DNA from 4 places in the Streptomyces shinuiensis genome. Region 1 is predicted to be linked to each of the others. Evidence: riboswitches for the same ligand, from Rfam matches in the RefSeq annotation. Region 1 holds a riboswitch; each other region holds the start of a gene.
What was found. Region 1 has a riboswitch for cyclic di-AMP ahead of ACGRHY_RS14620 (M23 family metallopeptidase). Riboswitches for the same ligand answer to the same signal wherever they lie in the genome.
Positions count from the first base shown of each region.

Region 1 (7,453 bases):
CGTCGCGTCCAAGTGCGGGCTGACCCCGCAGTACGAGGGCCTGGAGCGACTGCAGAAGAAGTACGCCGACCGCGGGTTCACCGTGGTCGGCGTGCCGTGCAACCAGTTCATGGGCCAGGAGCCCGGCACCGCCGAGGAGATCGGCACGTTCTGCTCGGCCACCTACGGCGTCACCTTCCCGATGCTGGAGAAGACCGACGTCAACGGGGACGGCAGGCACCCGCTCTACGCCGAGCTGACGGAGCTGGCCGACGCCGGGGGGCAGGCCGGGGACGTGCAGTGGAACTTCGAGAAGTTCCTGGTCGCGGCTGACGGCACCCCCGTCGCCCGGTTCCGCCCGCGCACCGAGCCGGAGGCGGCGGAGGTCGTCGCCGCGATCGAGGAGCGGCTGCCGGCCTGACAGCAGGCTGCCCATCCCGGCTGTGAACGGGCGGCCGGTCCGCGCGGACCGGCCGCCCGTCCTCCTTGACCTCAAGGCGACTTGAGGCGTGAGGGTGATTCCGCGACGTGAGGGAACACCCTGCGACCGACGAGGAGGCACACCCGTGTCCGCCATGCCCCAGCACCCCGACCCCGCCCGCCCTGACGCCGGCGCCGTCCTCATCAGCGCCTGGGACGTCGGCACGCCCGAGCGGCAGCGGGCCGCCGCCGACGCCATCGCCGCCACCTGGGACAAGCGGGGGTGGCCGACGCCGGACATCCTGTCGTACAGCGTCTACGCCGGGACCGACGGCCGGACGCTGCTGCACTACTCCCAGTGGACGGACGAGAAGGCGTACGAGGAGTACGTACGCACCCACCGCCAGGAGCGCAACGACGAGATCGACGACGCGGTGCCGGGGATCGAGCGGCTGCGCCTGGCCCGCACGCGCCGCTACCGCAGCCTGCCGGAGGGGCGGGGTGAGCCGGGCCGGGACGGCAGGCGGCCCGAGCCGGGGTGCGTGGTGGTCGTGGAGGTGGAGTTCGAGGGGCCGGACGAGGCGCGGCAGCGGGCGTGGGTGGACACCGTGGCCGCCGCGATCGAGGACGACAGCACCGACGGGAGCCTGCCGCCGGGCGGCATCGCGGCCCACTTCCACCTGAGCACGGACGGCACACGCGTCGTCAACTACGCGGAGTGGGAGAGCGAGCAGGCACACATCGACGCGCTGGAGGCTCCGGGCGAGGGGGTCGGTACGCCGTCGCCGCCGTGGGAGCGGGTGCGGGACTTCCCCGGGCTGGTGAGCAGCGATGTGGCGCGCTACCGGCTGCTGTTCTCCACCGAGCGTCCCGGGGAGCGGGCGGCACGAGCGCGGTAGGCGTACGCGGGTGAAGAACGGGCCGGCGGCCCTGGTGTCGGGGGGAGTCACCAGGGCCGCCGGGGTTCGTGGGACCGGGGCTCGAAGAGCCCCGGCCGGGGTGGGGCGGGATGGGCGGACGCCGGACGGGCCGGACGGACCGGACGGACCGGACGGACCGCACCGGACGGACCGTGCCGGACGGGCCGGCCGTCGTCAGATGGACTGGCCCTTGCTCCGCAGCCAGGCCAGCGGGTCGATCGGGTCGCCGCCACCGGGACGGACCTCCAGGTGGAGGTGCGCGCCGGTGGAGTTGCCGGTGGAGCCGACGCGGCCGATGACGTCGCCGGTGGTCACCTTGCCGGTGGTGACGGTCATGGAGGACAGGTGGCAGTACCAGATCTCGGTGCCGTCGTCGAGCTTGAGGATGATGCGGTAGCCGTAGGAGCCCGCCCAGCCGGCCTCGACGATCTCGCCGCTGTGCACCGCCTTGACCGGGGTGCCGGTGGGTGCGGCGAAGTCCAGGCCGGTGTGGTCGTTGGCCCACATCGAGCCGGACTGGCCGAAGGTGGAGGTGATCTGGTACGAGGTGAGGGGGAGGGTGTAGCTGGCCGCGAGCTTGGCCAGGCGCTCGGCCTCGGCCTTGCGCGCCGCCTCCTCGGCGGCCTTGCGCTTGCGCTCGGCCTCCGCCTCGGCCGCTTCCTTGGCTTCCTCGGCGGCCTGGTCGGCGGCCTCCTCGGCCGCCTGGCTCGCGGCCTGGTCGGCGGCCTCCTCCAGCGCCGCCTGGGCGGCGCCGGTCTGCTGCTGGTCGGCCTGCTGGAGGATGCGCGCCCGCAGCGCCTCGCCGGCGTCCGCCGTCACGACGGTCGTGGTGGCGTCGGAGGTGTCCAGGCCGGCCTGGGTGACGGTGCCGCCGAAGGGGCTGGTGGTCTCGGCCCGGGGGGCGGAGTCGCCGTCGTCGCCGTCGTCGGAGACGAGGGCGCCGACGACGGGGATGCCCTCGGCCATGGCGCCGAGGTCCACGTCCGGCATGGAGATGGCGACCGGCGACTTGTCCTTGGCGGTGGCTATGCCGCCCGCGCCGACCGCGGCGATCACGCCGACGCCGAGGACCGCTCCGCTGCGGGCCATACCGTTGCGCTGCTTGGCGACGCGGTGCCGGCCGCGGACCGGGCGGACGGAGTCCTCGGTCGGGTTCCACACCGGCTGATCGCCGTCACCTTCCGGACCGAACGGGGCGAAAGCGGCGGTGTGCGGGTCGTGCGAGACCTCGGGGGCCGGGGTGCTGGACGCCACGGGGGCGCTCTCCTTTCCTTCCTTCTCGCCTACCGGGTTAGCTGACGGGTTCGGAGCAGGAAGGTCTCCTACGGGTCCACACGGGCATGCCGCATGAATCCGATTCACCCCAATTGGTGGTTCCCCGGTTCCCTGGGCACGTCCCCGCTGTTGACGGGGCCGCGCTTACGGGATTCGGCGACGGCGCACGGTGCCGCCCTCTTCGGCGACAGTGACGACCGCGCTGCGTTATCGAACGTTAATAGAGGTGCGCTCCGGTTTCCAAGTCCCCTCTTTGAACATGGGGCTTTCTTGACGGAGAACTATCAGGGCATTAGAGGGCCAATCCGGGTGATTCGACTGCCGGATCCGCACATGAGACGCACGCCACACCATCTGACGTTGCCTCAGTTGTTATGCGGAGGGGTGTGCGTCGGCTACGGAAGGTCACCGTCGGCCAGAGCCCTCCGGAGCTCCGGAGGGCTCCGGGGACTCCGGGTCGCGCATGACCGCCAGCAGCGCCATGTCGTCGCCCTGGTGCCCGCCGGTGTGCGCGTCGACGTCCGCGAGGAGGTGGTCGAGCAGGGCCGCCGGCCCGGTGAAGCGCCGGCCGCGCAGCCCCTCCGCCAGGTCGTAGAAGACGTCCGCCGCGTTCCGCGCCTCCGTCAGGCCGTCGGTGTGGAGCAGCAGCAGGGAGCCGGGCGGGAAGGGCACCGGTTCCGTCCGCCCGCTCCCGGGGTCACCCGCCAGGTCCCCCAGCCCCAGCGGCAGCGCGTACGCCTCTGTACCCGGCCCGGTGTCCGGTTCCGTGTCCGGCTCCGTGTCCGGCTCCAGCAGCCGCACATCCCCTTGTCCGGTCAGCAGTACCGGCGGCGGATGGCCCCGGTTGACGAGCCGCAGGCTCCCCGGGGCGCCGGCCGGGACCTCGGCGAACACGGCCGTGGCGAACTCCTCCGACCGGCCCGGCCTCGCCTCCCGCTGCCCGGCCTCCCGGAGCAGGGCGTGCTCGACGCGGTCCGCGACCGCCCCGAGGTCCTCCTCTGTCTCGGCCGCCTCCCGGAAGGCGCCGAGGATGACGGTGGCCGTGCCGACGGCTTCCGTTCCCTTGCCGCGCACGTCGGCCACCAGCAGCCGCAGCCCGTACGGCGTCCGCTGCACGCCGTACAGGTCGCCGCCGATCCGGGCGTGCGCCTGTGCGGCCTCGTAGCGGACCGCGATCCTCAGGTCGCCGACCCGGCCGGGCGGCGCGGGCAGTACGGCGAGCTGGACGGCCTCGGCGACCCGGTGGGCCGAGGCCACTCTGGCTTCGCTTTGGTGCAGGACGTGGTTGAGGAGGAGGGCCAGCGCTCCGACGGTGGCGTTGGTGGCCAGCCGGACCGCGACCTCGCCCGCCGAACGTCCGCTCGTCAGCAGCAGGACGACCTCGGTGGCCAGCACGGCGATCACCGTGCCCACCGTCGTGCGGAACGTCCACAGGGACGCCGTGAGCAGGATCGCCGCGGCGAACGGCGCGCCCACGAAGAGCCTGTCGGGTGTCAGCAGGTTGACGCCCACACCCAGCAGGACCAGCAGCAGGGGCAGCAGCCACGGCGGGCGGCCGATGACGGGGAAGGCGCGGACACGGGCCCTGCCGCCGCCCGTCTCCTGCCGCCCGTCGCCCCGCACCCCTCCAATCTCCACGACGCCCGGCGTCCCGGCGAGTCGATCAAGCGCCGGTCAGGTCCGGCCGGAGGACACGGGCCCGGGGTGCCGGGGATCCGGACGCCTACGCCCCGCGCGCGGCGAGCGCGCGGCGTACCCCGTACGAGGCGGCGCCGGCCGCCAGCACAGCCGCACCCGGGACCACCGAGGCGAGCGGCAGGGCGAAGGCCAGCACCACGCACCCGGCCAGCCCCACCGCCGGCACGATCCGCGGCGGGCGCCCCTCGCCGGGGCCCAGGGTCCAGGCGGAGGCGTTGGCGATCGCGTAGTAGGCCAGGACGCCGAAGGAGGAGAAGCCGATCGCGCCGCGCAGGTCCGCCGTGGCGGCCACCACCGCCACCACCGCGCCGACCGCCAGCTCGGCGCGGTGCGGTACGCCGAAGCGCGGGTGCACGGCGGCCAGCGCGGACGGCAGGTGCCGGTCGCGGGCCATCGCCAGGGTGGTGCGCGAGACTCCGAGGATCAGTGCCAGCAGCGAGCCCGTCGCCGCCACCGCCGCCCCGGCGCGCACCACCGGGGCCATTTCCGGTACGCCCGCCGCGCGCACCGCGTCGGCCAGCGGCGCGGCCGCCCGGCCCAGCGCGTCGCCGCCCAGCACGCCGAGCAGCGCGACCGCGACGGCGGCGTAGACGACCAGGGTGATGCCCAGTGCCACCGGGATCGCCCGGGGGATGGTGCGGGCCGGGTCGCGCACCTCCTCGCCGAGGGTGGCGATACGCGCGTAGCCGGCGAAGGCGAAGAACAGCAGCCCCGCCGCCTGGAGCACACCGCCGGGCGGGACGTCCCCGGCAGGGGCCGGCCAGAAGGCCAGCCGTGCGGCGTCCGCCTCGCCGGAGGTCAGGCAGACGACCACGACGGCGGCCAGCACCGCCAGGACGGCCGCCACGATCGCGCGGGTCAGCCAGGCGGTCTTCCGCACGCCCGCGTAGTTCACCGCCACCAGCGCCACCACCGCCGCGACCGCGACCGCGTGCGCCTGCCCGGGCCACACGTACAGGCCCACCGTCAGGGCCATCGCCGCGCACGAGGCCGTCTTGCCGACCACGAAGCCCCAGCCGGCCAGGTGGCCCCAGAACTCCCCCAGCCGCTCGCGGCCGTAGACGTAGGTGCCCCCCGATTCCGGATAGCGGGCGGCCAGCCGGGCCGAGGAGGTCGCGTTGCAGTACGCGACCACCGCCGCCAGCGCCAGGCCGAGCAGCAGACCGGCCCCGGCCGCGCGGGCCGCCGGGGCGAAGGCCGCGAAGACGCCCGCGCCGATCATCGACCCCAGGCCGATCACCACCGCGTCGCCGGTGCCCAGCCGCCGCCGCAGCCCGGGGGCCTCCCGCGCCCCCTCCGCCGTCCCGCTCATCCTCGGCCCCTCCCGTGGGTGTGCCCGTGTCGCACGCGCCGGCGGCCGGTGGTCACCGGCCGCACCGGACGCTACCGCCACAGGGCCCGCGCCCGCTCCCGCGGGCCGGCTGCCGGGCGGGGCGGGCAGCCGACGGCGGCGCGGAACCCGTCCGCGCCGCCGTGGAGCCGGGCCCCGCCCGCCGCTCGGGGCCCGCCGCTCAGGCCAGGATCTTCTCCTTGGCCCGCTCGTACTCGCTCTCGGTGAGGTCGCCCTTCGCCTTGAGTTCGGAGAGCCTGGCCAACTGGTCGACACCGGCGGCGGGGCCGGTGGTGCCGGCACCCGTCCCCGCGGTCTCGCGGATGTAGGTGTCGAAGATCTCCCTCTCCATCCTGGCCCGCCTCATCTCGCGCTCGCTCATGCCCTTGCCGCGGGCTATCAGGTACACGAGGACGCCGAGGTACGGCAGGACGAGCACGAAGACGAGCCAGCCGGCCTTCCCCCAGCCGCTCGTCTCGTGGTCGCGGAAGATGTCGGTGATGACCTTGAACAGCAGGATCAGCCACACGACCCACAGGAAGAACCACAGGAACGTGAAGAACGCTCCCAGCAACGGATAGTCATAGGCCATGTGCAGATACCCGTCCATCGCTCCACCTCACGGTCGGGCGGTCGCTCCGCCTCGGCGTCCGCGGTCTCCGAAGAGCCCCGGGGCACCGGGCCGACGCGGCTGTCGTGTTCGCCTGTTCGCCGTCGGAACGCGCGTCTGCGCGGCGCGTCCCCCGGCCGTTCCTGCCGGACCGGTCCCGGGCCGTACGTACGCTTTCGGCCCTACCACCCAGTATTGCGCGCCCAGTTGGGTGCGCAACCCGGCACCCGGACGACGTGATGCCCCCGGACACGTGCGCCCGGGGGCCGCCTCAGCGAGCGGTACGCCGCCGGGAGCGCTGCACGGCGAGGACGACGAAGGCGACCAGCAGGATCACGGCACCGATGAACAGCAGGTAGAGCAATCCCTCCACCACCGCGCCGAGCACTCCCAGCACGGCCGCGACGATGAGCAGGAGCAGGAAGAACCACATGGGTGAACGCCTCCTTCGCACTGTTCGGACGCGCCGGTCAGCCTCGCGCGAGCCGCCGCTCGCCTCCGGCTCCCGCGCGGTAGGGGATGCCGTAGTGCCGGAAGACCGACTCCTCCTCCTCGGCGGGGAGCACGTCATCGGTGCCGATGGACGGAGCGTCCTTCACCAGCGGTTTGTCGTATCGGACCATGAGATAGCCCGGCCCCGCGACCGCCCCGTCCAGAGGCACGAACACCAGGCGCTGACGGGTGGGCAGCCCGATCCGCACGGTGGCCATGGCGGGCTCGTCGGTCGCCGTGTCGGTGTAGACCGCCTCGAGTGGACCGACCTTGTGCCCTCCGGCGTCGACGACATCGTGGCCGCGCCACTCGCGGATGTCTGCTGGACGGATCATGCACTCAGCTCCCTGGACGGACGGTCCGGACGATGAGCCGCACCACGTGCCCGCGCGCGTGCGCGGAGCCGGCCTCCGAGTCCCGCCTCAGCATGAGCGCGCCGACTCAGCCCCCATGCTACGCCCAAGCCGCTTTTCGGGCACAAGGGACGATTCCCCATCTCCGCAGGCCCTTCCCTCCGCCCCCGCCCCCGCCGTACGGCGCCCTCCGCCGTACCGAAGCGTCCGGACGCGCACACGCACCTGCCCGGTGGCGCCGGGCACACCGCTGAGCGGCGCCCGCACGCACAACACGCCCGCCACGCCCGCGGATTCGGCCGACGGGAACCGCTCCGGAAACGGCGGAACCCCCGCCGACGCAGGTCAGCGGGGGTTTCGACCCCGAGGGGTCCGG
Region 1 covers NZ_JBIHML010000001.1:3,200,851-3,208,303, reverse strand. Annotated here, with positions in the region: gene ACGRHY_RS14630 (glutathione peroxidase) at 1-400, shown strand, start outside; gene ACGRHY_RS14625 (antibiotic biosynthesis monooxygenase) at 555-1,298, shown strand; gene ACGRHY_RS14620 (M23 family metallopeptidase) at 1,494-2,573, opposite strand; cyclic di-AMP (ydaO/yuaA leader) riboswitch at 2,585-2,763, opposite strand; gene ACGRHY_RS14615 (PP2C family protein-serine/threonine phosphatase) at 3,000-4,232, opposite strand; gene ACGRHY_RS14610 (APC family permease) at 4,318-5,604, opposite strand; gene ACGRHY_RS14605 (SHOCT domain-containing protein) at 5,804-6,232, opposite strand; gene ACGRHY_RS14600 (hypothetical protein) at 6,504-6,665, opposite strand; gene ACGRHY_RS14595 (PRC-barrel domain-containing protein) at 6,703-7,059, opposite strand.

Region 2 (7,453 bases), 510 kb from region 1:
CGTACGGGACTCGCCGGCGCTGAACGTCGCCGGCCAGATCCATCTGCAGGGCGGGCAGGTGACGGTCTACGACCCCAAGGGCATGGAGAACGCCCGGCGGGTCTTCCCCACCCTCGGCTACGCGGAAAGCGCGCCGGACGCGGTGCGCGGGGCGGACGTGGTGCTGCACCTGACGGAGTGGCGCGAGTTCCGGGAACTCGACCCGGAGGTGCTGGGCCAGGCCGTGGCGCACAAGCGCATCCTGGACGGCCGCAACACCCTCGATCCGGCCCTGTGGCGCAAGGCGGGCTGGTCCTTCCGCGCGCTGGGCCGGCCGGCGGCGTAGGGCCCCACCTTGTGGGCCCCGCGTGCCCTCGCGGGCGGCCGGCTCACTCCGCGGAGGACCGCCGTGCGCGGCGGGTCCGCGTCTTCGCCCCGCTGCCGCAGACGGCCATGGTGCACCGGCGTCTGCGGCCGGCCCGGCTCCTGTCGCAGTACGCCAGGCGGCAGTCGTGCGCCTCGCACGGCTGCCGGGCGGGAAGGCCGGGGTCGAGGGCAGGCGGGTGGATGTGACGTTCGGCTCGGGCGCCCTCGAGGGCCGGACGTTCGCCTTCCGGGAGACGCGCGGGTACGTGCCGCCGCAGTGGCCCAGCGCCGAGCGGTCACAGCGGCTCCACCTCGACTTCTGCGTCCCCGCGGGGAGTTGGACGCGGCCGCCCGCGAGGGCACGAAGAAGAGGCGGGCGGGGCAGAGGTGTTCGCACACCTCTGCCCCGCCCGCCTCATGGCCGGCTCCGGGCCCGGGTCCGGCCCGGAGGCCGGACCCTGGTGACCGGGTCGGTGAGGGTCAGGCCCCTCAGATGCTGACGCCGTTGGCCCGCAGGTAGGCCAGCGGGTTGATGTCCGAGCCGTAGCCGGGGGCGGTACGGATCTCGAAGTGCAGGTGCGGACCGGTGCTGTTGCCGGTGGAACCGACGGCGCCGATCTGCTGGCCGGCGCTGACCGTCTGGCCGGCGCTGACCGACAGCGAGGACAGGTGGCCGTACTGGCTGTACCGGCCGTCCTCGTGGCGGATGACGATCTGGTTGCCGTAGGCCCCGCCCCAGCCGGCGGAGACCACGGTGCCGTTGGTGACGGCCTTCACCGGGGTGCCGGAGGCGGCGGCGAAGTCCTCACCGGTGTGACCGTTGGACCAACGGGCACCCGAGGCCTTGTAGGAGCCGGACGGGGCGGCGTTCACCGGGGCGGCGTAGCCGGTGACCGCGCCGCGGTCGCTGCGGTCGGCGCGCTCGGCCGACTGCTGCACGGCCTCGGCCTTCTCGGCCTTCGGAGCCTGCTTGACCTCGGGCTTGGCCTTGGCCTCGGGCTTGGCCTCGGCCTCGGGCTTGGCCTTGGCCTCGGGCTTGGCCGCGGCCTTCTGCTGGGTGGTGGCGCCACCCAGGGTGAGCTCCTGGCCCGGGAAGATCAGGTTCGGGTTGTCGCCGATGGCCTGGCGGTTGTCCTCGTAGATGCGCTCCCAGCCGCCCTGGACACCCTGGGCGTCGGCGATCTTGAAGAGGGTGTCGCCGCCGACGACCTCGTAGGAGGTGCCCTTGCCCGCGCCGTGGTCGTGGCTGTGGCTGTGGCTGTGGGCGCGCTCACCGCGGTCCGTGCGCTGCGGCGCGGCCTCGGGCTCGCTCTTCTGCTGCTTCGACTCGGCCTCGGGCTCGGCCTCGGCCTTCGGAGCGGCCGCCGGAGCCTGCTCCTTCTGCTCGGTCGGGTTGCTCTGGCCGCCGGGGGAGACGGCCGGGGCGGGACCGCCCTTGGTCAGACCGGCCTTGACCGAGCACACGGGCCAGGCGCCCGGGCCCTGTCCCGCCAGCACCTTCTCGGCGACGGCGATCTGCTGGTCCTTGGTGGCGAGGTCGGCACGCGGCGCGTACTGGGTGCCGCCGAAGGCAGCCCAGGTGCTCTGCGTGAACTGCAGGCCGCCGTAGAAGCCGTTGCCGGTGTTGATGGACCAGTTGCCCGTGCTCTCGCACTGGGCGACCTTGTCCCAGGTCTCGACGGAGGCGGCGTTGGCCCCGCCGGCGGTCACCAGGGGAAGGGCCATGCCGGCGCCGCCCACGGAGATGGCCAGCGACAGGCGGGTGAGACGGCTGTTGCGCATACGACGGTGACGTCCGCGTGCGGACATAGATGTGCTCCTTCTCCTACGCCTGCGAGGTGAGCTGTCGGGTTCGGGCTGGAGTTGCCCGGCCATGTGCGCCGCGGCGTGTGCCGCGGCATGGCTTCACCCCAAGCCGTCCCGTATGAACCCGGGACGGCGACTTACCTTGGGTCCCCCGCTCCTGCCATCGGGTGGTGTGGATGGTCCAGCCCGCCGCCGTTGACAGGATTCGGCGTTCGACAGCGGGCCGCCGCACATTCGTACGGCACGGCCAGAACGGTAGACACATCGTTTCCGCCGATACAAGCCGATGGGTCACAGGACGCCCGTTTCGAAGGCTTTGATGATCGTCCGATCGTCACCGTCCGCTGCGTTCACCTCTCGAAGAGTGGCGGAGTCCGACTCTGACGCTGCGTCACTCTCCTCCCCTGCCAGGGCCGATGACACAGAAGGCCCTCCTCCGGCACGCAGAGCGACGCGCCGGGGAGGGCCGGCTCGTGAGTTGAATCACGAGGAGGTCAAGGAGCTACCCGTCGAGCTGTCCGATGGTGGCGATGGACGGACCGCGCCCGGTCCGCTCGTGGCGGGCGACCGCCTCCGCGTCACGCAGCACGCGCACCGCGTTCCCCCAGGTGAGCTTGGCGAGGTCGGCCTCGGACCAGCGGCGGTCCAGCAACTCGGCCACCAGATGCGGGTATCCGGACACATCACTCAGATCGGACGGGGTGAAGGCCGTGCCGTCGAAGTCGCCGCCGATGCCGATGTGGTCGATGCCCGCGACCTCGCGCATGTGGTCCAGATGGTCGGCGACCGTCGCCGCCGTGGCGACCGGACGCGGGTTGGCCTCCTCGTAGGCGCGCTGGACCGCCAGGCCCCTCTCGGTGCCGTCCAGGGGGTGAAGGCCGTGGGCGCGCATGTTCTCGTCGGCGGCCTCGGTCCAGGCGACGGCGGCGGGCAGCACGAACTTCGGCACGAATGTGGCCATCGCCACACCGCCGTTGACCGGAAGCCGCTCCAGCACGTCGTCGGGGACGTTGCGCGGGTGGTCGCACACCGCGCGGGCCGAGGAGTGCGAGAAGACCACCGGCGCCGTCGTCACGCGCAGGGCGTCGCGCATGGTGGCGGGCGCCACATGGGAGAGGTCCACCAGCATCCCCAGCCGGTTCATCTCCCGCACGACCTCCTCGCCGAAGCGGGTCAGGCCGTCGTGGCGCGGGGCGTCGGTGGCCGAGTCCGCCCAGTCGATGGTGTCGTTGTGGGTGAGCGTCATGTAGCGCACGCCCAGCCGGTACAGGGCGCGCAGCGTGGCCAGGGAGTTGTTGATGGAGTGGCCGCCCTCGGCGCCCATCAGGGAGGCGATGCGGCCCTCGGCGCGGGCCGCCTCCATGTCGTCGGCGGTGAGGGCGGGCCTGAGGTCGGCCGGATGGCGGTCGGCCAGCCGCCGCACCACGTCGATCTGCTCCAGGCAGGCGCTGACGGCGGTGTCGCCGGTCAGGTCGGTGCGCACGTAGACCGACCAGAACTGCGCGCCCACCCCGCCCGCGCGCAGCCGCGGGATGTCGGTGTGCAGATGGGCCGACTGGTCGCCGGCGATGTCGCGCCGGTCGAGGTCGTACGCCACCTGCTCGCGCAGCGCCCACGGCAGGTCGTTGTGGCCGTCGGCGACGGGATGGGCCTCCAGCAGCGCCCTGGCCCGTGCCAGCAGCTCGGCGGAGTGACCCATCTCACCTGCCCCCGAAGCCGAAGCCGGCGCCGCCCGCGGCGACCTTGCTCCGCAGCCGCCTCCCCTTCTCCCGCGCCTGGTCCTTCAGCTCAGCCTGGAACCGCTCCATGCGCTCGCGCAGCTCCTCGTCATGGGCCGCCAGGATGCGGACCGCCAGCAGGCCCGCGTTGCGCGCGCCGCCGACCGAGACCGTGGCCACCGGGACCCCGGCGGGCATCTGGACGATGGACAGCAGGGAATCCATGCCGTCCAGGTGCCGCAGCGGCACGGGGACGCCGATCACCGGCAGCGGGGTGACGGAGGCGAGCATGCCCGGCAGGTGGGCCGCTCCCCCGGCACCCGCGATGACCGCCTTCAGTCCGCGCCCGGCCGCCTCGTCGCCGTAGGCGATCATCTCGTGCGGCATGCGGTGGGCGGAGACGACGTCGACCTCGTAGGGGATCTCGAACTCGTCCAGGGCCTCGGCCGCGGCCTCCATGACGGGCCAGTCCGAGTCGGATCCCATGACGATCCCCACGGCGGGGGCGGGGCTGGGGGCGTTGCTCATTCGGTGATGGTCCCTCGCAGATAGGCGGCGGCGTGGGCGGCGCGCTCGCGTACGTCCGCCAGGTCGTCGCCGTAGGTGTTGACGTGGCCGACCTTGCGGCCGGGCTTCACGTCCTTGCCGTACATGTGGATCTTCAGCCGCGGATCGCGGGCCATGCAGTGCAGATAGCCCTGGTACATGTCGGGGTAGTCGCCGCCGAGCACGTTGGCCATCACCGTCCACGCCGCGCGGGGGCGCGGGTCGCCCAGCGGCAGGTCGAGCACGGCCCGCAGGTGGTTGGCGAACTGGGAGGTGACCGCGCCGTCCTGGGTCCAGTGGCCGCTGTTGTGGGGGCGCATGGCCAGCTCGTTGACCAGGACACAACCGTCGCGGGTCTCGAACAGCTCCACCGCCAGGTGCCCGATCACGCCCAGCTCGCCCGCGATCGTCAGCGCCATCTCCTGGGCGCGGGCGGACAGCTCCGGCGACAGGCCGGGCGCCGGGGCGATCACCGTGTCGCACACGCCGTCCACCTGGATCGACTCCACCACCGGATAGGCCACGGCCTGGCCGTGCGGGGAGCGCACCACGTTGGCCGCCAGCTCACGGACGTAGTCCACCTTCTCCTCGGCCAGCACCGGCACGCCCGCCCGGAACGGCTCGGCGGCCTCGGCCTCGGAGGAGACCACCCACACGCCCTTGCCGTCGTAGCCGCCGCGGACGGTCTTGAGGACGACCGGCCGGCCGTCCCCCTCCCCCGCCGCTCCTCCCCGCGCCGCTCCTTCCCTCGCGAACCGCGTGACGTCGGCCGGGTCCGCGACGATCCGGTGCCGGGGGCAGGGGACGCCGATCTCGCTCAGCCGTGCCCGCATCACGCCCTTGTCCTGCGCGTGCACCAGAGCGTCGGGCCCGGGCCGTACCGGGATGCCCTCCGCCTCCAGGGCGCGCAGATGCTCGGTGGGCACGTGCTCGTGGTCGAACGTGATCACGTCGCAGCCGCGGGCGAAGTCGCGCAGGGTGTCCAGATCGCGGTGGTCGCCGACGACGACGTCGCGGACCACCTGGGCCGCGGAGTCCTGCGGAGTGTCGCTGAGCAGCTTGAACCTGACGCCGAGGGGGATGCCCGCCTCGTGCGTCATCCGCGCGAGCTGTCCGCCTCCGACCATGCCGATCACAGGAAATGTCACGTCCGTAGCCTATCGGCCGGACGACGGGTACCCGGCGCGGTACGGGGCCGTGACTAGCATGGCGGAACAGGACGCGACGGCGGGCCCCGCGGGGCCGCGCGAGAGCCGAGGAAACGGGGCGAGTGGATCACTATGGGTGAACGGCACGCACTGCGCTCCAGGCTGCTGCGGCTACGGCGCGAGCTGGCCAGGTTCGGCACGGTGGGGGCCCTCGGCTTCCTCGTCAACGTGGCCGTCTTCAACCTCTGCATCCACAGCCTGGGCCTGGCGCCGGTGCGCTCGGGGGTGATGGCGACCGCGGTCGCCATCGGGACCAACTACCTGGGCAACCGCTACTGGACCTACCGGCACACCGACAAGAGCCGGATGCACCGTGAGGCCGGCCTGTTCACCCTGTTCAGCGGCATCGGCCTGGTGATCGAGAACGGCGCGCTGGCCGTCTCGCACTACGGGCTGGGCCTGACCTCGCCGCTGGCCGACAACATCGCCAAGAACGTCGTCGGCCTCGGCGTCGCCACGGTCTTCCGCTTCTGGGCGTACCGCACCTGGGTCTTCCGCGGTGAGCGGCGGGCCTCCGGCGGCCGCGAGGGGCGTACGGCGTCAATCCCCCGCCGGCGGCTCGTCGGCCTCACGGCTGAGGAAGAGCGCGAAGACCGGCGGGCGCTGCTGAAGTAGCTCCAGGCGTCCCCCGTCGGCCTCCGCCAGGTCGCGGGCGACGGCCAGCCCCAGGCCCGTGGAGTTGCGTCCGCTGACCGTGCGCTCGAACACCCGTGCCCCCAGTTCCGGGTCGACTCCCGGCCCCTCGTCCGTCACCTCGACCACCACCTGGTTCCCGGCGATCCGGGTACGCAGGGCGACCGCGCCGCCGCCGTGCATCAGGGCGTTCTCGATGAGCGTGGCCAGCACCTGGGCCACCGCCCCCGGCGTGCCCACCGCCCGCAGGCCCTGGCGGCCGGAGCGGACGACGGCCCGGCCCGCCTTGCGGTACGCCGGGCGCCACTCCTCGATCTGCTGCTTGACCACCTCGTCCAGGTCGAAGCCCACCGCGGAGCCCGAGCGGGGGTCGCGCGAGTTGGTCAGCAGCCGCTGCACCACGTCGGTCAGCCGCTCCACCTGGGCGAGGCCGACCAGTGCCTCCTCCCGGATGGTGGAGGCGGCCGCCCTGTCGGCGCAGGTGGTGCCGGTGTTGTCGGTGGTGCCGGTGGTGCCGGTGGTGCCCTTGGTGTCGGCGGTCTCGATGGCGTCGGCCGCCGTGACGATCTCCTCCAGCCGCATGGACAGCGCGGTCAGGGGGGTGCGGAGCTGGTGGGAGGCGTCCGCGGCCAGCCGCCGCTCGGCGGTGAGCATCCGGGCGATCCGCTCGGCGCTGGCGTCCAGCACGTCCGCCACCCGGTCCAGCTCGGGCACACCGTAGCGCCGGTGACGCGGGCGGGGGTCGCCGGAGCCGAGGCGCTCGGCGGTCTCGGCGAGGTCGGTGAGGGGGGCCGCGACACGGCGGGCCTGCTGCACCGCCAGGAGCACCGCCGCTATCACCGCCAGCAGCGCCACCGCCAGGATGATCAGCAGGGTGCGGCCCACCTCCTCACGGACCCGGTCGTCGTCCTGCCGGACGGTGACGGTGACGCCGCCCGGCTCGGTCGCGCGCCCCTCGATGGCGCCCTCGCCGGGGCGCTCGCCCAGTTCGATGGGGGGCTGCCCGGGCAGCTCGATGCGGACGTGGCGGTCGTGGGGGACCTGGGAACGCATGGAGGCGGCGGTCACGCTCTCCTCGGCGACCAGGCGGCTCTCGACGACCGAGACCAGCCGTGCGGCGTCGGAGCGGACGCTCTCGCGGGCGCTCTCCTCGATGGTGCGGGTCTCGACGATCACCAGGGAGACCCCGAAGACCGC
Region 2 covers NZ_JBIHML010000001.1:3,711,010-3,718,462, reverse strand. Annotated here, with positions in the region: gene ACGRHY_RS16995 (UDP-glucose dehydrogenase family protein) at 1-325, shown strand, start outside; gene ACGRHY_RS16990 (CGNR zinc finger domain-containing protein) at 369-548, opposite strand; gene ACGRHY_RS16985 (transglycosylase family protein) at 835-2,154, opposite strand; cyclic di-AMP (ydaO/yuaA leader) riboswitch at 2,159-2,369, opposite strand; gene ACGRHY_RS16980 (dipeptidase) at 2,654-3,850, opposite strand; gene purE (5-(carboxyamino)imidazole ribonucleotide mutase) at 3,852-4,397, opposite strand; gene ACGRHY_RS16970 (5-(carboxyamino)imidazole ribonucleotide synthase) at 4,394-5,563, opposite strand; gene ACGRHY_RS16965 (GtrA family protein) at 5,696-6,238, shown strand; gene ACGRHY_RS16960 (ATP-binding protein) at 6,164-7,453, opposite strand, start outside.
Region 2: linked by a shared signal. The riboswitch ahead of ACGRHY_RS16985 (transglycosylase family protein) and the one ahead of ACGRHY_RS14620 (M23 family metallopeptidase) in region 1 are both predicted to bind cyclic di-AMP.

Region 3 (7,453 bases), 470 kb from region 1:
GCGCAAACGCGTGTTCCTGGCCGGGCTCGGCCTGTTCACCGCCGCCAGCCTCGCCGGCGGCCTCGTACAGGAGCCCTGGCAGCTTCTGGCCGCGCGGGCCGTGCAGGGGACGGGGGCCGCCGTCCTCGCCCCGTCCACCCTGACCCTGCTCACCACCTCCGTCCCGGAGGGCCCGGCCCGCGCCCGGGCCATCGGCACCTGGACGGCGGTGGGCGCCGGGGGTGGCGCGGCGGGCGGGTTCGTCGGCGGTGTGCTCACCGACGCGCTGTCCTGGCGCTGGGTGCTGCTGGTCAACGTGCCCATCGGCGTGCTCGTGCTGCTCGCGGTGGCGCTCCGGCTGTCGGCGGACCATCCGGCCGGTGGTGCCCGCCGACTCGACGTGCCCGGCGCGGTGCTGGTCACCGGTGGTCTCGGCGCGGTGGCTTACGGCATCGTGCAGACGGAGGCGGCCGGCTGGGCGGAGTCGGTCACGCTCGTGCCCCTGCTGGGCGGGCTGGCGCTGCTGGGGGTTTTCGTCGTGGTGGAGTCCCGGGCCGGGGCGCCGCTGATGCCGCTGGGCCTGTTCCGGCTGCCGTCGGTCTCGGCGGCCAACGCCGCGATGTTCGTCTGCGGCGCGGCGCTGGTCTCCTCCTGGTACTTCATGTCGCTGTACATGCAGAACGTGCTGCTCTACACACCTCTCCAGGCGGGTCTGGGGTTCCTGCCGCACTCGCTCAGCGTCGTCGCCGGGTCCAAGCTCGCGCCCCGGCTGATGCACTGGATCGGGGCCCGGAACACCGCGCTGACGGGTGTGGCGCTGGCGGCGTGCGGTTTCCTGTGGTTCAGCTCGGTCATGGCCGCCGACGGCGGCTACGCGGCCACGGTGATGGGACCCGGGATAACCGCGATGCTCGGCACCGGACTGCTGGCCACCCCGCTGGCCTCCCTGGCCACCTCCGGCGCCCCGCAACGGGACGCGGGCGTGGTCTCGGCGATGGTGAACACCTCCCGCACCATGGGCGGCTCCCTGGGCCTGGCGGTGCTCTCCACCGTCGCGGCCTCCCGGATCACCGGCGAAGCCCCGGACGCCCTCGCTCCCGGTTACGCCCTGGCGTTCCGCACCGGCGCGGCGGTCCTGGGGTGCTGCCTGCTGCTGGTCGCGCTGACGCTGCCGGGTGAGGGCCGCCAGGTCCGGTGAGTCTGCGGGCGGTGCGGCCCGCGCACGTCGCGCGCCCTCACCAGTACCGGTCGCGCAGGTCGTCCACGCACTCCTGGCTTTCGGAGGAGGTGTCGGCGTTCCGCATGCAGTCGCGGAAGTCGTCGACCTCGTCGGAGTTGAGGAAGGCCACCGTGGCGGCGATGACGGCGGTGGAGAGCGCCAGACCGATGAAGCCCGTGATCGCGCCGGTGAGGGCCATCCACCCGTTGGTCGCCTCGCCCCGCCTGACGCGGCGGTAGCCGACGACACCGAACACGACCGCCAGCACCCCCAGGACCACACCGAGGAGAGCGGTCCAGAACATCACCAGGGCGATCAGCCCGAGCACGAGGGCTGCGACCCCCATCCCGTCGCGGGGCCGTGCCGGGGGCTCTGGAGGCGGCGGTCCGGGCTCCGGCTCCCCGTAGTGGCCCCAGTCCTGCGGAGGAGGGTAGGAGTGCGAGGGCACTGTGTCCCCTTTCGGAGATTTTGCCGTATCCGTCCTTCCGCTGTACCCGCCCTCCGGGCCGCCATGCCGCCGCCGGTCCGGTCCGGTGCGCCGGGAGCCCGGACCCCCTCCGCCGGGCGTGCGGAGGCCGCGTTAGCGTCGGGGGCGTGGACCACGAGAACGCCGGCGACGACCGCACCCCGCCCCCGCCCGCCGCCGCTGCCTCTCCTCGCCCACCCGCTGCTGCTTCTCCTCGCCCACCCGCTGCTGCTTCTCCTCGCCCACCCGCCCTGTTCTCACAGGAATTCGCCACCGACCCCTACCCCGCGTACGCCCGGCTGCGCGAGCACGCGCCCGTGCACCGCACCGTGCTGCCCAGCGGGGTGGAGGCGTGGCTGGTGACGCGGTACGCGGACGCGCGCGAGACGCTGGCCGACCCGCGGCTGAGCAAGAACCCCGCCCACCACAGCGAGGCCGCGCACGGCAAGGGGAAGGTGGGGATTCCGGGGGAGCGCGGCGCCAACCTGATGACGCACCTGCTCAACATCGACCCGCCCGACCACACCCGGCTGCGGCGGCTGGTGTCCAAGGCGTTCACCCCGCGCCGGGTGGCGGCCTTCGAGCCGCGCGTACGGGAGCTGGCCGACCGGCTCGTCGACGGCTTCGCGGAGCGCGGGAGCGCCGACCTCATCCACGAGTTCGCGTTCCCGCTGCCGATCTACGCCATCTGCGACATGCTCGGCGTTCCGGCCGAGGACCAGGACGACTTCCGCGACTGGGCCGGCATGATGCTGCGTCACTCCGGGGGGCGGCCCGCGGGCCCCCGGGGGAGCCACGGCGGCGGCCCACGCGGCGGGGTGGGCCGGGCCGTGAAGCGGATGCGCGCATACCTGGCCGACCTGATCCACCGCAAGCGCGGCGACCTGGGCGACGACCTGATCTCCGGTCTGATCCGGGCGAGCGACCACGGTGAGCACCTGACGGAGAACGAGGCCGCGGCGATGGCGTTCATCCTGCTGTTCGCCGGCTTCGAGACCACCGTCAACCTCATCGGCAACGGCACCTACGCGCTGCTGCGCCACCCGGAGCAGCGGCGCCGGCTCCAGGGCGCGCTGGCGGCCGGCGACACCGCGCTGCTGCACACGGCGGTGGAGGAACTGCTGCGCTACGACGGGCCGGTGGAGCTGGCGACCTGGCGGTTCGCCACCGAGTCGCTGGAGATCGGCGGGCAGCGGATCGGCGCCGGCGACCCGGTGCTGGTGGTGCTGGCCGCCGCCGACCGAGACCCGGCGCGGTTCGCGGACCCGGACACCCTGGACCTCACGCGCGGTGACAATCCCCACCTCGGATACGGCCACGGCATCCACTACTGCCTGGGCGCACCGCTGGCGCGGCTGGAGGGGCGGATCGCGCTCACGGCCCTGCTGGGACGCCTTCCCGACCTGCGGCTCGCGGCGGAACCCGCCGATCTGCGCTGGCGGGGCGGCCTCATCATGCGAGGACTGCGCGAACTGCCGGTCGAGTTCGAGCCGGTGCGCGGGTGACGCACAGTCATGTATGTGATCCGTGCGTGATCTGCGAGACACTGACTTGTGATGATCGGCCCGGTGACGCTACGTTCAGCCGTCAACCGCTCAACCTTGTCGGCTGTCCACGCACGAGAGGCTCCACACATGCTTTCCGGGAACGGTAGACACCGCCGCCCCCGCCAGGCTCCCGCCATCTTCGTCACGGCCGGAGCGACCGGCGCGGGATTCGCCATCCCCCTGCTCGGGGCGACGGGCGCGCAGGCGGCAGACCTCGGCACCTGGGACCGGGTCGCGCAGTGCGAGAGCGGCGGCCTGTGGAGCGCCGACACCGGCAACGGCTACTACGGCGGCCTCCAGCTCACCCAGGAGATCTGGGAGCGGTACGGCGGTACGGCGTACGCCGGGCGCCCCGACCTCGCCAGCCGCAGCCAGCAGATCGCGGTGGCCGAGAAGATCCTCGCCGACCGGGGGCCGGACGCCTGGCCCTCCTGCGGCGTCAACGCCGGGCTGCGCCACGACACCACCGGCGAGGCCCCGGCCATCGACCCGGACAACCTCCTGCCGGAGCCGGAGGAGGGCGCGCGGGACGGCGGGAGCGGAAAGGGCGGCGGGGGCCTGCCGGACGGCCTCCTGCCGGGCGGCGACGCGGAGGAGGGAGCCCCGGCCGCCGGCGGGGGCGGGACAGGAGGCGGCGGCGCGGAGGACACCGGCGCCCAGGACGAGCGGAACGCCCCGGAGGCCGACGGCGCCGAGGGTGACGAGGCCGGTGCCGGGGACGACGCCCGCGCCGAGGCCGGGAAGGGTACCGGAAAGCACCGCGGCGAGCGCGACCCGCGCGAACTGGAGCGGGAGGCGGAGGGCCGGGCCGCGGACGGCCGGACGCCGGAGGGCCGGGAGGCTGCCGGAGACGAGCGTTCCGGGGAGGCCGCCGACCGCTCCGCCCGCGCCGAGCGACCCGCGCTGGCGGGCACCGTGAGCGGTCTGGGAGCCCTCGGGAGGGACGAGGGCTATCTGGTGCGTCCCGGGGACTCGCTGGTGACGATCGCGCAGGAGCAGGACGTTCCGGGAGGCTGGAGCGGGCTGTACGAGAGCAACAAGGACGTCGTGGGTGAGGATCCGGACCTGATCCTGCCGGGACAGGAACTCACTCTCGGGTGAGTGCGGACGGCCCTGCGGGATGACCCTCCCGGGCGATTGCGGCGTGTCGTTCCTGTCCGGCCTAACGCTCCTCACCTGACCTGCGGGTTCCAGCCGCGAGGGCGTCAGAAAGGGTGAATCGGCGGTTTCTGACATGCTTTGAGACATATGCCCCGGTGTGCTTACCGTCGTCTCGCTCGCACCGCGAGTGCCACCGTCCGCAGCGCCTAATCCTGCCGGCGGCCGGTGGGCAGTCGTCGCGTCAGCGCCGAGGGCAGGAGCGGGGGAACCAGGTAGGCGCCGCCCCGGACCGCACGGTCCGGAGCGGCTTGGGGTGAAGTCGCCCGGGGCCCCGTGCCCCGGACGGCCGGGCTTGCTCACTGCCCGAACCCGACAGCTCACCTCGCAGGCGTCGGTGAGATAAGGGACGTCCATGCTGTTCACCGGCAAGGGGTACGACAGTCGCACCGCCAGGGCCGTCCGCGCGGCCGCGCTGACGGGCGCCGCGGGCGCCGCCATCGCCGTTCCGGTGGCGGGCGCGCCGGGCGCCTCGGCCGCGTCCGTCGACACCTGGGAGCGGGTCGCCCGGTGCGAGTCCGGCGGCGACTGGTCCATCAACACCGGCAACGGCTACTACGGCGGTCTGCAGTTCTCCCAGTCGAGCTGGGAGGCAGCCGGCGGCACCCGGTACGCGCCGCGCGCCGACCTTGCCACCAGGGAGCAGCAGATCGCCGTGGCCGAGCGGCTGCTGGCCATGCAGGGCCCGCGCGCCTGGGCCTGCGCCGAGAAGGGCGGCCTCACCGCCGGCGGGCCCGCGGCCGAGGTGGACCCGGGCGGCGGCCGCCCCGCCGGCCCCGACGCCGAGTCGCAGTCGCAGTCCCGGAAGCAGTCGCAGTCGCAGTCGCAGAAGCAGTCGCAGTCGCAGCGGCAGTCCCAGGAGCAGTCCCGGTCGCAGAGCGCCTTCGAGCGGGCGGACGGCCACCGGGGCGGTGCCGAGGCCGGCTACACGGTCAAGTCCGGCGACACGCTGCGCGCCATCGCCGCTGCCCACGGCACCACCTGGCAGCAGATCCACCAGGACAACGCCGACGTCATCGGCGACGACCCCAATCTGATCTTCCCCGGCCAGCAGCTCCGGGTCTGATCCCCTGCTGTGCCCGCCCCGGCGCCACTCCCGTCACCCGGCGGCGCCACCCCGGTGCGGTGTGTCACCTCCCTTGGCGGAGGGCGCACCGCACCGGGTTTATTCAATTTGGAAACAAAATGCCCCCACCTCTTCTGAGCTGCGATTTCACCATCCGTTCCGCCGTATGGCACGGGCTGTCGACGAGGTGGCGGGCGCGGGCCGGATAGGCTCGGGGCACTGAGACCCGACACACACGCCCGACACACACGAAGGAGACCCTCGTGCCGTCCATCGACGTCGTAGTGGCCCGCGAGATCCTCGACTCGCGAGGCAACCCCACGGTCGAGGTCGAGGTCGGCCTCGACGACGGCAGCACCGGCCGTGCAGCCGTTCCGTCCGGCGCCTCCACGGGCGCCTTCGAGGCCCTGGAGCTGCGTGACGGCGACAAGGGCCGCTACGGCGGCAAGGGCGTCGAGAAGGCCGTCCTCGCCGTCATCGAGCAGATCGGCCCGGAGCTGGTCGGGTACGACGCCACCGAGCAGCGCCTGATCGACCAGGCGATGTTCGACCTGGACGCCACCCCGGACAAGTCCTCCCTCGGCGCCAACGCCATCCTCGGCGTCTCGCTGGCCGTCGCCCACGCCGCCTCCGAGGCGTCCGACCTGCCGCTGTTCCGCTACCTCGGCGGGCCGAACGCGCACCTGCTGCCGGTGCCGATGATGAACATCCTCAACGGCGGATCGCACGCCGACTCCAACGTGGACATCCAGGAGTTCATGATCGCGCCGATCGGCGCCGAGTCCTTCTCCGAGGCGCTGCGCTGGGGCACCGAGGTCTACCACACCCTCAAGAAGGTGCTGAAGGAGCGCGGCCTGTCCACCGGCCTGGGCGACGAGGGCGGCTTCGCCCCGAACCTCGGCTCCAACCGCGAGGCGCTCGACCTCATCCTGGAGGCGATCGAGCAGGCCGGATACACCCCCGGCCAGGACGTCGCCCTCGCCCTGGACGTGGCCGCCTCCGAGTTCCACAAGGACGGTCGTTACGTCTTCGAGGGCCAGGAGCGCACCGCCGCCCAGATGACCGACTACTACGCCGAGCTGGTCGAGGCGTACCCGCTGGTCTCCATCGAGGACCCGCTGTTCGAGGACGACTGGGACGGCTGGAAGACCATCACCGAGCGCCTGGGCGACAAGGTCCAGCTCGTCGGTGACGACCTGTTCGTCACCAACCCCGAGCGCCTGGCCCGCGGTATCGAGGAGGGTGCCGCCAACGCCCTGCTGGTCAAGGTCAACCAGATCGGCTCCCTGACCGAGACGCTGGACGCCGTCGAGCTGGCCCAGCGCAACGGCTTCAAGTGCATGATGTCCCACCGCTCCGGCGAGACCGAGGACGTCACCATCGCCGACCTGGCCGTCGCCACCAACTGCGGCCAGATCAAGACCGGCGCCCCGGCCCGCTCCGAGCGCGTCGCCAAGTACAACCAGCTCCTGCGCATCGAGGAGATCCTCGACGACGCCGCGGTGTACGCCGGGCGCTCGGCGTTTCCGCGCTTCCGCTCCGCGGACCGGTAAGCGCGGTCGCTCCGCGAAGCGTTGAGCACGGCCGCCGCGGCGGCCGTGCCGTCACCGCGTCCCCGCCGCCGTCCCGTACGGTGGCGGGGACGCGGCGGCATACGGCGACGACACCGCGACGGCACGGCGACGACAGGGCAGCAGGGGAGGCGAGGTGGCCGCGGAACGGGACAGGTTCTCCACCGCGACCAGGCTCAGGGCACTGGGCGCACAGGCGGCGGAGCGCGTCTACCGAGCCCAGAACCGCCGGATGCGCGCTCCCCGGCGCAGCCGGCTGACCGGCCGCGCCGCACTGCTCGTCATGGTCCTGTGCTCGCTCGTCGTCGCCCTGGCCTACCCCATGCGGCAGTACGTCTCGCAGCGTGCGGAGATCGAGGAGCAGCGGCGCCTGGTCGAGGAACTGCGCGGCCGGGTCGAGGAGAAGCGCGATCTGAAGGCCCGCTGGAAGGACCCGGCCTACGTCGA
Region 3 covers NZ_JBIHML010000001.1:3,672,173-3,679,625, forward strand. Annotated here, with positions in the region: gene ACGRHY_RS16795 (MFS transporter) at 1-1,177, shown strand, start outside; gene ACGRHY_RS16800 (DUF4190 domain-containing protein) at 1,215-1,544, opposite strand; gene ACGRHY_RS16805 (cytochrome P450 family protein) at 1,793-3,169, shown strand; gene ACGRHY_RS16810 (transglycosylase family protein) at 3,299-4,312, shown strand; cyclic di-AMP (ydaO/yuaA leader) riboswitch at 4,548-4,718, shown strand; gene ACGRHY_RS16815 (LysM peptidoglycan-binding domain-containing protein) at 4,725-5,435, shown strand; gene eno (phosphopyruvate hydratase) at 5,699-6,988, shown strand; gene ACGRHY_RS16825 (FtsB family cell division protein) at 7,143-7,453, shown strand, end outside.
Region 3: linked by a shared signal. The riboswitch ahead of ACGRHY_RS16815 (LysM peptidoglycan-binding domain-containing protein) and the one ahead of ACGRHY_RS14620 (M23 family metallopeptidase) in region 1 are both predicted to bind cyclic di-AMP.

Region 4 (7,453 bases), 2.6 Mb from region 1:
CAGGCCGGCGCCGGCCAGGTTCCCCCCGTCCTGGCCGGCGCCTCCCATACCCGCGTGCCGGGCGTTTGCCGGGCGTCCGGCGGCAAGTTACCGTCACCCGCATGACAGCCGATCCCGTCCGCGCCCGGGTGCGCCTGAGCGCCGAGGACCGGCGCGGGCAGTTGATCGCCATCGGGCTGAGGCTGCTGGTCAGCCGCCCCATCCACGAGCTGTCGATCCACGAGGTGGCGGCCGAGGCGGGTATCTCGCGCGGTCTGCTGTTCCACTACTTCCCGACCAAGCGCGACTACTACGCCGCGGTGGTCCGGGCCGCCGGGCAGCGGCTGCTGCGGCACACGCGCCTGCCGGACGAGGGCGGGCGCGAGGAGCGGGTGCGCGCCGTGGTCGGGGGTTTCACCGGCTTCGTGCGGCGCCGCCGCGCCAACTACGTGGCCCTGGTGCGCGCCGGAGCCGGCGGGGACGAACTGGTGGTGGAGGTGTTCGAGGGCATCCGCGCCACGCTGGCCGAGCGGATCCTGACGGCGCTGGGCGAGCCCTCCCCCGATCCGCTGGTGCGGCTCGCGGTGCGCGGCTGGCTGGCGATGGCGGAGGAGATGGCGATCGAGGCCGGGGAGGAGGTGGCGGCCGAGGAACTGGTGGGCTTCCTCGTCGACGGTCTCGGCCGGCTGCTGGCGCCCCTGGGCGCACCACTCGCCCCGCCGCGCTGACCTACCCGAGCCCGCCGGCAGGCGAGGGTGATCCGGACCACCCCGCACCCACGCTATTGAGCACTGGTCAGTATGTTGGCTACGCTCGCCGTCGCGACGACGCCGCCGTGGGCGGGCGCCCCGGACGTCGGACGTCCCCCGGCGAGGAAACCGGCCGTGGACTTCGCCCGTTCACCGCGGGCCCGTGAGCACGCCCAACGCGTCACCGGGTTCGCCGGCACCTCGCCGGTACCGGGACCGTCTCCCGCGGGGGCGCGCGCCTCGGCGCCCCCGCGCGGCCGGGCCGAAGGCGGGGCGGTCCCGCCGCCGGCCGCGGGGACTGCGGCGACAGGGCAGGAAACACGACGGAAGACACAGGAGCACACGGCATGAGCACCCGTCAGAACATCCTCATCACCGGGGCCAGCGCCGGGCTGGGCGAGCAGATGGCCCGCGAGTTCGCAGCCAGGGGGCGCGACCTCGCCCTGTGCGCCCGCCGCACCGACCGCCTGGAGCGGCTGCGCGAGGAGCTGCTGGCCGCCCACCCCGGCATCACGGTCTCGGTACGCGCGCTGGACGTCAACGACCACGGCGCCGTCTTCGAGGTCTTCCGCGCCTTCCGTGCCGACCTGGGCTCGCTGGACCGGGTCGTGGTCAACGCCGGACTGGGCAAGGGCCAACCGGTCGGCACCGGCCGCTTCGACGCCAACCTCCAGACCGCGCGGACCAACTTCACCGCCGCCCTCGCCCAGTGCGAGGCCGCCGTGGAGGTCTTCCGCGACCAGGGGGCGGGCCACCTGGTCGTCGTCTCCTCCATGAGCGCCATGCGCGGCCTACCCCGCAACCTCACCACGTACGCGGCCAGCAAGGCCGGCGTCGCGGCCCTCGCCGAGGGCATCCGCGCCGAGCTGCTGCGCACCCCGGTCAAGGTCACCACCCTCTTCCCCGGCTACATCGCCTCCGAGATGAGCGGACCGGCCGGCCGGACGCCGCTGATGGTCTCCACCGAGAAGGGGGTGCGCGCCATGGTGAAGGCCATCGAGGCCGAACGCGCCCAGGCGAAGGTGCCCGCCTGGCCCTGGGTACCCATGGGCTTCGCCATGCGCCGGCTGCCCCTGGGCGTCGTGGCGAGGATGAGCTGAGAAGACCCGCTCCCCCGGCCTTCCCCGGGCCCCGGCTTCGCCCGCCTCCCCGGGCGGCGCGGCGGCAGCGCCGGCCCCGACAGCCCGGAAAGCACCGACAGCACTTCGACGACAGGAGGGCAGCGATGCCGGTCATCCATCTGGTCCGCCACGGCCAGGCCACGTTCGGCGCCGACACGGCCGAGGGGTACGACGCGCTGTCGGACCTCGGACGCGGACAGGCCGAGGTCGCCGGGGCCGAACTGGCCCGGCGTGCGCCGCGCGACCCGGTCGTAGTCTGCGGCACCCTGGCCCGGCAGCGCGACACCGCGGAGATCATCGCGAGGACCGCCGGGCTGCCCGGGGCGCCGCGCACCGATGCGCGGTGGAACGAGTACGACCACATCGACCTCGTCGAGCGCTACGGCGGCTCCGCGCCGCAGGACGCCCCCGCCGGCGCATCCGCCGACACCTCCGCCGGCTCACGTGGCGTCCAGGCGGTCCTCGACCGGGCTCTCGAGGCGTGGATGGCCGACACCGGCGAGGGCGGCTGGCAGCGGTTCGCCTCCGGCGCCGCCGACGCGCTGCGGGGACTGGCCGACGGACTCCGGCCCGGGAGCGACGCGGTGGTGGTCACCTCCGGCGGGGTGCTGGCGGCCCTGTGCGGAGGGCTGCTGTCCGCTCCGCCGGCCGGAATCGTGGCACTGAACCGGGTAACCGTCAACGCCGCGATCACCACCCTCGTCGCGGGTTCCTCCGGCATCAGCCTGCTGGCCTTCAACGACCACGCGCACTTCGCCGGGGAACGGCGTGCGCTGCTCACCTACCGCTGACCCGGCCGCTCGCCGCCGTCCGCCCCTGCGGAGCGGTCCCCGCCCCCGTGCGCGCGGTGCGGGCGGCCGCACGCGAGCCGTCCCGGCCGAACGGGGAGTCCGGGCCGGGACGGCGTCACGGAACGGACGCGGGCGGGTGCGCGGGAACGTCCCCCCGTGCCCGCCGTGTCAGGACAGGCTCGCCAGCGCCCGGTTGAGGGTCTGCGACGGACGCATGACGGCCGAGGCCTTGGCGTCGTCGGGCCGGTAGTAGCCGCCGATGTCGGCCGGGGAGCCCTGGACCGCGGCCAGCTCGCCGACGATCGTCTGCTCCTGCTCGGACAGCTCCTGCGCCAGCGGGCCGAAGGCCTGCGCGAGCTCGGCGTCGTCGGTCTGCTTCGCCAGCTCCTGCGCCCAGTACAGCGCCAGGTAGAAGTGGCTGCCGCGGTTGTCGATGCCGCCGATGCGGCGGGTGGGCGACTTGTCCTCGTTGAGGAAGGTGGCCGTGGCCCGGTCGAGGGTGTCGGCCAGCACCCGGGCCTTGGCGTTGCCCGTGGTCTGCGCCAGGTGCTCGAAGCTGACCGCCAGGGCCAGGAACTCGCCCAGGCTGTCCCAGCGCAGGTAGTTCTCCTTGACCAGCTGCTGGACGTGCTTGGGCGCGGAGCCGCCGGCGCCGGTCTCGAACAGGCCGCCGCCGTTCATCAGCGGGACGACGGAGAGCATCTTGGCGCTCGTGCCCAGCTCGAGGATCGGGAACAGGTCGGTGAGGTAGTCGCGCAGCACGTTGCCGGTGACCGAGATGGTGTCCTCGCCGCGTCGGATGCGCTCCAGGGAGAACTTCGTGGCCTCCGCCGGCGCCATGATCTCGATCCGCAGGCCCTCGGTGTCGTGCTCGGCCAGGTAGGTGCGGACCTTCTCGATCAGCCTGGCGTCGTGGGCGCGGGTCTCGTCCAGCCAGAACACCGCCGGGGCGCCGGTGGCGCGGGCGCGGGTGACGGCCAGCTTGACCCAGTCCCTGATCGGGGCGTCCTTGGTCTGGCACATGCGGAAGATGTCGCCGGCGCCGACCGTCTGTTCCAGCACGACGTTGCCGTCGCCGTCGGTCACCCGGACGGTGCCGGTGGCGGGGATCTCGAAGGTCTTGTCGTGGCTGCCGTACTCCTCGGCCTTCTGCGCCATCAGGCCGACGTTGGGCACCGAGCCCATGGTGGCCGGGTCGAAGGCGCCGTTGGCGCGGCAGTCGTCGATGACGGCCTGGTAGATGCCGGAGTAGGAGCTGTCGGGCAGGACCGCGAGGGTGTCGTGCTCCTGGCCGTCGGGGCCCCACATGTGGCCGGAGGTCCGGATCATGGCCGGCATGGAGGCGTCGACGATGACGTCGCTGGGCACGTGCAGGTTGGTGATGCCGCGGTCGGAGTCGACCATGGCCAGCTCGGGGCCCTCGGCCAGCTCGGCCTCGAAGGACTCCTTGATCTTCGCGCCCTCGGGCAGCGACTCCAGGCCCTTGAGGATGCCGCCGAGCCCGTCGTTCGGGGTGAGGCCGGAGGCGGCGAGGGTACGGCCGTACTCGGCGAAGGTCTTCGGGAAGAAGGCGCGCACCACGTGGCCGAAGATGATCGGGTCGGAGACCTTCATCATGGTGGCCTTCAGGTGGACCGAGAACAGCACGCCCTCGGCCTTGGCGCGGGTGATCTGGTTCCCCAGGAACTCGCGCAGTGCGGCCACCCGCATGACGGCCGCGTCCACGACCTCGTCGGCGAGCACGGGCACGGACTCGCGCAGCACGGTGGTGGAGCCGTCGTCGCCCACCAGCTCGATGCGGAGCGCGTCGTCCTTGGCGAGGACCGCGGACTTCTCGGTGGAGCGGAAGTCGTCCACGCCCATGGTCGCCACGTTCGTCCTGGACTCGGGGGTCCAGGCCCCCATGCGGTGCGGGTGGGTCTTGGCGTAGTTCTTCACCGAGGCGGGGGCGCGGCGGTCGGAGTTGCCCTCGCGCAGCACCGGGTTGACGGCGCTGCCCTTGACCTTGTCGTAGCGGGCGCGGATCTCCCGCTCCTCGTCGGTCCTGGGGGCGTCGGGGTAGTCCGGGAGCGCGTAGCCCTTCTCCTGGAGCTCGGCGATGACGGCCTTGAGCTGCGGGATGGAGGCCGAGATGTTCGGCAGCTTGATGATGTTGGCCTGGGGGGTCTTGGCCAGCTCGCCGAGCTCGGCGAGCGCGTCACCGATGCGCTGGTCCTCCTTGAGGTACTCGGGGAAGACCGCGATGATCCGCCCCGCCAGGGAGATGTCACGGCTCTCCACGGCGACGCCCGCCTTGGCTGCGTAGGCCCTGACCACCGGCAGGAAAGAGTACGTCGCCAGGGCCGGGGCCTCGTCGGTCTGTGTGTAGATGATGGTCGAGTCAGTCACCGGGTGCTCCGCTCCACGTCTGCAACATTGCTCGACATCAAGATATCCCGTGGAGGGCCTTCCCCCGAAAGTGCCCCGCCCCCGGCGGCGGCGCGTTCGCGCCGCCGCCGGGGGCGGGGTTGCGGGGGCCGCGGGCCCGGCCGTCTCAGTAGGGCCCGTTGACGTTGTCGATCGAGCCGTAGCGGTCGGCCGCGTAGTTGCAGGCGGCGACGATGTTGGCGACCGGGTCGTACTGGCTGTTCGCCGTGCCCGGGACGTGGTAGGCGTCGAAGGTCGGCTTGATCACCTGGAGCAGGCCGATCGAGGGGGTGCCGCGCTGGGCGTTGATGTCCCAGTTGTTGATCGCGTTCGGGTTGCCACTGGACTCACGCATGATGTTGCGGTGGATGCCCTCGTAGGTGCCGGGGATGCCGTTGGCCCGCATGATGTCCAGGGCCTCGCGGATCCAGCCGTCCAGGTTGTCCGCGTAGGCCTTCGGTGAGGCCTGGGGCGCGGTCTTCTCTGCGGCCGGGCGGGCCTCTGTCCGGCTCGCGCGCTCCGGAGCGCGCTTCGGTCCTCCGCCGGAGGACCGGGCGGCCAGGGTCAGCTCCTGGCCGGGGAAGATCAGGTGCGGATCGTCGCCGACGGTCTCGCGGTTGGCTTCGTAGACCGCCTGCCAGCCGCCCTCGACACCGTGGGCGGTGGCGATCCGGTGGAGGGTGTCGCCGGAGGTGACGGTGTGGGAGTCGGCCGCGGGCTTGCGCTCGGCCCCGGTCCTCACCTCGGACTCGCCGCCCGTCTGAGTGACGGGGACTCTGTCGGGGGTGCCGGAGCCCCGGGAGAGGCCGGCCGTCGGCCCGCAGGTGGGCCAGGCTCCCGGCCCCTGGAGTTCGAGCAGCTTCTCACCGGCGGCGATCTGCTCCTGCTTGGTGGCCAGATCGGCGCGCGGCGCGTACTCGGTGCCGTCGGCCGCCTCCCAGCTGGACTGCGAGAACTGCAGTCCGCCGTAGTAGCCGTTGCCGGTGTTGATGGACCAGTTGCCGCTGCTCTCGCATTCGGCGACCTTCTCCCACACCGCGGTGGAAGCCGCGCTCGCGCTGCCTGCGGCGACCATGGGTGCGGCGATTCCCGCACCACCGGCGGTGAGGGCGAGGGAGACACGCGAGAACTGACGGGATATCAAAGGTGTGCGGGGGCGGCGGTGACGACCACGGGACATGGGTGTGCTTCCTCTCCCACGCCTGCGAGGTTAGCTGTCGGATTCGGGCCGGAGTTGCCCGGCCCATTCCCTTCGCGTCAGGGGACGTCGGGAATGGGCTTCACCCCAAGCCGGGCCGCCGAAGGCGCGGCACGGCGCGTATGTGGTTTCCCCGCTCCTGCCATGGTCAGCTGTTGCCTCTCCCCGGCCGGGCGGCAGGACTCGGCGTCCCGGCGGTGGAGCCCCCACCAAGGACGGTGAAGGCCAGGACACATAAACACAGGCAATTCACGGAAGACAAGACGTCGGAAATCCGACGGCCTATCACTTTGTCACCGAGCCGACAAACACGGCCGCCATGCGTGTCCGGCCACCGGCCGGTCACGGGAGCCCGCGGGGCGGCACACACCTCAAAACGCCTCCGGGCCAGGAATTTCAGCCGCCGGCGTCCAAGGAACCCGGCGGCGGGCACACGAAGGGCGCGGCAGTGTGATTCCCGGCACACCATTCGAACGGCCGGGCCATTATGGGGCGTTGCTCACGACAGGAGCCTTTGAGGAACATAGGGGCCGTAAGGTCACGACTGATCCCTTCCTTCCCAATGACCCACTGTTCACCGCATAGGCGTTTTGCCGGTTTTCCGGTGCAGTCGCGGAGGCGAACGGCGGAAGCGGCCCCTCGCGCACGTTCACGCGAGGGGCCGCACCGCGCGGCCCGGACTCCGGCCGCCTCAGGACCTGCCGCCCGGTTCGTTGCGCCGGGCCCGGACCCGGCCCCGGTTCAGACGCGCTTCAGCTCCGCCGCTCCGAACGAGACGTCGAAGCGGTCGCACCAGATGCTCACACTGGTGAAAGCGTCCGGGTCGACATCGGCGGGCAGCGCGTAGTTCTGGTCCCCCTTGTTGCCCTTCAGCTTGCCGAGGCTGACGTACTCCCCGTCGTCGAAGACGCCCCAGCCGGCCCGGCCCTCCTTGACCGGCGCGTCGGTCAGCCAGACGTACAGGTCGGGCCCGTTGCTGGTGTCGAGGTCCTCCAGGCGCACGACGTGGGAGCCGTCGGCCAGCCGGACCAGCCGCACCGTTCCCGATGTGGCGTGCTCATGGGAGATCAGGTCGCCGCCGGCCAGCGTCCGCGGTCCGGCCTGCGCGGTCGGCGTCGCGGAGGCGGTCTCCCGGTCGGCCGCCGACGGGGCGGGCGCGCTCGGGGCCGCGGGCAGCGACTCCCGCACGGTCTCGTCCTGCCACAGCTT
Region 4 covers NZ_JBIHML010000001.1:566,290-573,742, forward strand. Annotated here, with positions in the region: gene ACGRHY_RS02385 (TetR/AcrR family transcriptional regulator) at 102-707, shown strand; gene ACGRHY_RS02390 (SDR family oxidoreductase) at 1,076-1,828, shown strand; gene ACGRHY_RS02395 (histidine phosphatase family protein) at 1,954-2,640, shown strand; gene ACGRHY_RS02400 (NADP-dependent isocitrate dehydrogenase) at 2,809-5,028, opposite strand; gene ACGRHY_RS02405 (transglycosylase SLT domain-containing protein) at 5,174-5,923, opposite strand; partial or broken gene ACGRHY_RS30240 (transglycosylase family protein) at 5,927-6,226, opposite strand; cyclic di-AMP (ydaO/yuaA leader) riboswitch at 6,231-6,408, opposite strand; gene ACGRHY_RS02410 (DM13 domain-containing protein) at 6,986-7,453, opposite strand, start outside.
Region 4: linked by a shared signal. The riboswitch ahead of ACGRHY_RS30240 (transglycosylase family protein) and the one ahead of ACGRHY_RS14620 (M23 family metallopeptidase) in region 1 are both predicted to bind cyclic di-AMP.